One region of the Blautia sp. HCN-1074 genome, then DNA from elsewhere that is predicted to be linked to it. Evidence: riboswitches for the same ligand, from Rfam matches in the RefSeq annotation. Region 1 holds a riboswitch; the other holds the start of a gene.
The links. Region 1 has a riboswitch for cyclic di-GMP ahead of WKT11_RS15010 (ABC transporter substrate-binding protein). Riboswitches for the same ligand answer to the same signal wherever they lie in the genome.

Region 1 (3,198 bases):
GGATATGTTGTCGGCAGATCCGGAGGTGGAAGCTGTTTATGTGGCAACGCCCAATCATATGCATTATGAGCAGGTAATGAAGCTTCTGAATGCAGGGAAACATGTTCTCTGTGAGAAATCTCTTGCATCAAATCACAGGGAAGCAGAAGAGATGTTTCAACTCGCATATGAAAAGAAACTCGTTCTTTTGGAGGCTATGCGCACAGCTTTTGATCCAGGTATGGAAGTTATAAAAAAGAGTTTGAACAGAATTGGTGAGATTCGAAAAGCGACATTTATATATTGTCAGTATTCCAGCAGATATGACAGCTTTAAAGAAGGAACAGAGCATAATATCTTCAGCAGGGAATGTTCAGCAGGAGCTTTGATGGATATCGGTGTTTACAGTATACATACACTGTTGGATCTGCTTGGAAAGCCAGATACTATCTGTGGATTTTCTGTAATGCTCAGGGGAGAAATCGACGGAGCAGGAACAATCCTTGCAAAATATCCCGATAAAATAGCGGAAGTGTCTTATTCCAAAATCACAGATTCTCTATTGCCAAATGAAATTCAGGGTGAGGACGGAGTGCTGCAGTTCTGGGGAAATAGCAACAGTCCTGAGAACGTGAAGATTGTTTTCAGAGACGGAAGAGAAGAAATCCTTTACCATAGAGAAACAGAAAATGCCATGAAGTATGAACTGGAACATTTCCTGAAAATGCTTCATGGGAAGGAATCAGCAGTAAGACATACACAGCGTTCTCTGAATGCGTTGGAGCTGATGGATGAGATGCGGAAGCAATGCGGAATTTCATTTCCGGCAGATATAAAATAAGCAGATCTGTAACCGGTAAACGACTTGCAGACAGACTTAATGATGACAGGACGGTAACCGGAAATCGCCAGGGGAAAGATAATAAACGTTAAAACGGTAATTATTTTCTTGTGTATAGCAGAGCATTAAAGTATAATAAAATCAGTTTTTTGAATAAGATTAAAGCTATAATAAGGAAATCGGCAAACCAGATGAAAGTCTGGGACGCAAAGCTACAGGGCCTGTAAAATGGCAGCCAGTTGCATAAAATGAGGTGCACTGTCTGTCTGACAGTGCTTTTTTACGGTGCTATCTCATAGACGTAACAATAAATGATTTTATCAGGAAAGAATGAGGAAAATGAGCGTATGAAAAAGGCTAAATATTGTCTGATGGCATTGGTGTCAGGTGTACTTGTAGCATCTGCTGTCTTGTCTGGATGTGGACAGTCAAAGAAAGAAGTATCTAAAAATGATGATCATCTTACAGTTTATCTGTGGGAAAATCGTTTGATGAAAAATATTGCACCCTATATCCATGAACAGTTTCCTGATCAGGATATTGAATTTATTATTGGTAACAATGATACCGATTTATACAGTTATTTTAAAGAACATGATGAATTACCGGATATCATAACAGTACGTCGATTCTCCGGAACAGATGCACAGGACTTACAGCCTTATCTTATGGATTTTGCTTCTTATGATGTTGTTTCCAAGTACTATTCTTATGCGGTGCAATATTATAAGAATGAGGAGGATGAAATCCAGTGGCTGCCAATCTGTGGTATTCCGCAGACGATCATTGCCAACAAAACACTGTTTGATCAGTATGGCGTAAAGATTCCAGAAAATTATGAGGAATATGTACAGGCTTGTCAGCAGTTTTATGATAATGGCATAAAACCGTATTCCATGGATCTTGGTGAAGACTGGTCTAATAATGAAATCATCCAGGCTGCAGCAATCGGTGAGTTTACAAGCCTGGATGGTATTGAATGGCGAAACGGTGCAGAGACTGCAGCGGATGAAACAAAGTTTGATGATACATTATGGAAACGTATTTTTTCAGAAACCAGTCAGTTTCTTAAGGATTCGCACTTTGGTAAAGAAGATATCAATATTGACGTCGATACAGGAATCCAGATGTTTGTCGAGGGAAAATCAGCAATGTTTCATGGACATCCGACGGTTATGCAGCAGCTGCAGAAACAGATGGATGCGGATCTGATCCGTATTCCTTACTTTTCACAGACATCGGATGAATCCTATGTGTACATGACTCCGTCCTTAAACATTGCATTTAACAAAAACCTGGAAAAAGACCGGGAGAAACTGGATACTGCACTGGATGTGCTGGATTGTATGATTTCAGAAGAGGGGCAAAAGCTGATTGCAGATGGAATCGGTGTTATTTCATTGAATACAGATGTTCCAACCATGATGCAGGATGTGCCTGGACTGGAAGAGGAAATTAATAATAATGCTGTTTATATCCGATATTCCGCTCAAAAATCATTTGATGCAAGTCTTGAGGCTGTTCACGGATTACTGTCAGGGGAAATGGATGAAACACAGGCTTATGATACTTTTCGCAGTGTAATGAATCGTAAAGATCCAGAAGAAAAAGCAACGGTGAATTTTGAAAATGAATATTCCATTTCACTGAACGATAGAAATGGCCGTGATGCAGCATCTTCCATTTTAACTACGATCAGAGAAGAAAATGATGCACAGCTGGCTCTGACACCATATTATTATTTCACTTCCTCTATGTACAAAGGAGAATGCACCAGCAGCCGGGTTGGCATGATGACAGCGAAGAGTTCAGATACAGCATTATATGTTGCAAAAATCAATGGTAAACAGGTTTGTGAACTCGTGGAAAATTATCTCGCCGATGCGGATGAGAATTTTTACGTAACCAATAAATACGAATTACCAATTGCATCCGGTATGAAAATGATCGTCAATCAAGAGGAAAGTGGATTTTCGTTAAAGGACTTAACAGTTAATGATAAGAAAATAGACAAAGAAAAGGAATACTCTATTCTTCTTACAGACACCACAATGTCTGTATTGAAAAAAATAAATCCGAAATGTGAAATTGAGCAGCTTAAAGAGACAACATTATCAAGTGCATGGATCGAAGCAATGTCAAAAGGACAGCAGCCGTCAGCACCGGAAGACTATATAGAGGTTGAACAGTAAAAGTGGAGATAGAACAAACGGTAAATAAAAGAAAAAAAATAACAAGGCTGTTGCTTATACTACTTATTATTCTTTTAAGCTTAGGTTGTATAAAGTATCTTATAAGTAAGTCTAGCAAGTATATCAGCGAAAACGGAAAAAGCAGTATGGGAGCTGTTGTTGAACAGATACAGCAGACCTATGATC
Region 2 (3,198 bases), on a different contig from region 1:
TTAGATCATTTTTTTCATAAGGAACTCATACATGAGGTAAATATTTATGGAATAAAAGAAAAAATGATAGATACTGATGAGGGCTTACCATATAAAGTAGTAGATAAAAAAACAGGAGATATAATCGCTGTATATTCGTTAGCTGCATCAGGGATATTTTTTGAACAAACAAATCATATGCAGACTATTCCTGCATTAAAAATAGATGTTTTTGCAGTAGACGAAAGATATCAAAAAATGCATATGGATGTAGAATCGCAAGAAGAAGAGAATCCTGATGAGCATCGTTATTTAAGTGATTCGATTATGTGTGATGTGATAAGCCGTTGTGTGAAAATTTCGCAGGAATATGCAACTATTAGATATATAATATTGTATGCTGATAAAAAAGCGAAAAGATTTTATGAGAGGAATTTATTCAATCCATTTTTGGAATTTATGAAGAAAGAAAGACGGGCGGAGATCGCTAAAAATGATCCGATGTATATGGAGTTGGATGTTTAATATTATGCTTGGAAAGCAGTGCGTAATATACTGAGATAATTATAGGCATATCAGGGAGATACAATCCTTGGTATGCCTATTTTTTTACGTTTTATATGGCTGCTGCCGAGCGGTAATCTTTAATGTAAAACTACCGCCCCCATAAACACGTATATTAAATTTTAAGAACGAATGATTCACATATGAGGAAATCTTCATATGGTACATAAAACTCCATTATAAAGCGAAATACAAGGTTTGAGAAGCGTTCTGAGAGCATGATATATTATCATAGAGGTTGATCTTCATCAGAAGGAACATAGACACAAATATCCTGTATCTGACAGTGCAGAATACGGCACAAGTCATTAACAGTCTTCATAGAGATGTCTTGATTATGTTTAAGACGATGCAAAGTGCTATGAGACATATGATGCTTGCTTGTCAAAGTATACCAATTTTCATTTGTTTTCTTTAATGTTTCCCAGAATGGGCTGTAATCTATCATGGCTGTTCCTTCAAAGATATTTGATATTATTACCATAAAATAGATTCTTATACTTGAATATCTTCGTAATAACGAATATAATGTAAGTATTACAGAAATGTGATAGTAAATACAAAATGTCGAAGTATTACGACAAAAAAATTGCACATTACATATAGCAGTAGTATAATCAAATTGTGAATTTTATGTGAAATGTATTATACAATCAAATACGGCATAGCCAGAGAAATCTGGTGACGCAAAACTACAGGGTCTAAGCGAATGTATGACAGCCAGTTGCAACTATGATAATTAAGACATTGCTTCAAGTATGTTTGGGGTAATGTCTTTTTTAAAAGAAACAGAGAAAAGAGGATGACAGAATGAAGAAGAAAGTGTTAGCTTTTTTGCTTGCCAGTACGATGATTATAGAACCATTTACTGTGGCAAGTGCAGCGGATTTTTCTGATGGTATGGGACAAGATACTGTACAGTTCAGTGATGATGCAGAAGATGTGCCAGAAGTAGAGAATGATGATGTGGATCAGTTTGATACGGATGCTGTTGGTGAGGGGGAAGAACCAACAGAAACTCATGTACAAATGGGTGATAATGTTTGGGTTGATTTTGATTATTCTACAGGGACTGCCACTATTTCTGGTACTGGTGATATGTGGGATTATATGGAGGATGGATGGGATTCAAATTCAGGTGAGAAAAAAAATCCATTTACAAAATTGCAAAATCCAGGTGGAAATATTATTATAAAGAAGATAATTATTTCTGATAAAGTTACAAGTGTAGGAAATTATTTTTTATATGGATATACAAAATATGATGACTTTAATTCTGTCAATATATCATTGGGATCTTCGATTAAAAAAATTGGTGATTATGCTTTTGGGGGATGTAATATCGAAGCAATTATTTTACCTGATGAATTGGAAGAATTAGGAGATTATAGTTTCGATGATTGTGGATTAACGGAGATAACTATACCAGAAAATATTAAATCTATTGGTAGAAGATGTTTTGGAAATTGTGATAGTTTAAAAAATGTCATTTTACCAGATTGTTTAACTGATATTCCAGATGAAATATTTTTGGACTGTGATAATCTTGAAGAAATAGATTTACCTTCTTCATTAAAAAGATTAGGAGATGAATCTTTTAATAATTGTAAAAATTTAAAAGAAATTATCTTACCATCGAATTTGAAAACATTGGGTGTAGGTGCTTTTTCTAATTGCAATAGTCTAACAGAAATTACATTGCCTGCTTCTTTAAAAGAGATTAAAGATGATGGTTTTGATATAAGTGGAGCTTTTAGAAATTGTACCAATTTAAGAAAAGTCAATTTTGAAAAGGGATTTTCTGCAAGTATACCCGGAATGATGTTTGAAAATTGCAAACTTCTCACAGAAATTTCGATACCAGAAAATGTTTCATGTATAAGTTCTACTGCCTTTGATAATTGTTGGCGTTTAACAACAATAACGATTAATGGAGCTAAAACAGAGTTATTTTCAGATGCATTTAGAGGATGCCGAAACCTAACAAAAATAATAAGTTATAGTTGTTCATATGCAAAAAAGTATTATGATTCGTTAAGTGCGGATCAAAAAAATCAAATTACATTTGAATTTATAAAAGAGAATGAGCATGAATTAAGTTCTGAAAAAGAAACAATAAAGGAACCAACCTGTACAGAAAAAGGAATAAAAGCTAACAAATGCAATATTTGCGGAGTAATAGATGAATCAAGTAAAGAAGAAATTCCTGCATATGGTCATAAGTGGAATAACGGAGTAATAACTAAACAAGCAACAGAAACAGAGGAAGGCGAAATTAAATATACTTGTTGGAGATGCAATGCAACAAAGACAGAAACTATTCCTAAATTGTCTGCCATAAATTTACAAATTGATGAAAATGAACAATATTGGAATGGACATTACGAGTATCGTTTTTGGTGCACATCTAACAAAGATGTTACATATTATGCAGAGTGTGTAGGAAAAGATAGTGAACAACCTGTATATGATTCCGAAAGGCAGGATGGAGAAATTGATGTTGACAGTGGAAAATGGATAACTGTAGACATTCCAGATGAAGATGCGGTAGACATTTATGTTTTTGCAACTAATGTAAATGGAGATCATGTATCAGTAAAAGTAACACCAAATTATGATAATCGTCCAGAGAAACCTGCAATAAAAGTTGGCGAT

Region 2: linked by a shared signal. The riboswitch ahead of WKT11_RS18380 (leucine-rich repeat protein) and the one ahead of WKT11_RS15010 (ABC transporter substrate-binding protein) in region 1 are both predicted to bind cyclic di-GMP.

What each region holds. Positions count from the first base shown of each region.
Region 1 covers NZ_JBBKBP010000020.1:49,087-52,284, reverse strand. The annotation lists gene WKT11_RS15015 (Gfo/Idh/MocA family protein) at 1-820, shown strand, start outside; cyclic di-GMP riboswitch class I at 992-1,067, shown strand; gene WKT11_RS15010 (ABC transporter substrate-binding protein) at 1,168-3,012, shown strand; gene WKT11_RS15005 (ATP-binding protein) at 3,159-3,198, shown strand, end outside.
Region 2 covers NZ_JBBKBP010000033.1:2,314-5,511, reverse strand. The annotation lists gene WKT11_RS18390 (hypothetical protein) at 1-504, shown strand, start outside; gene WKT11_RS18385 (helix-turn-helix domain-containing protein) at 773-991, opposite strand; cyclic di-GMP riboswitch class I at 1,195-1,275, shown strand; gene WKT11_RS18380 (leucine-rich repeat protein) at 1,354-3,198, shown strand, end outside.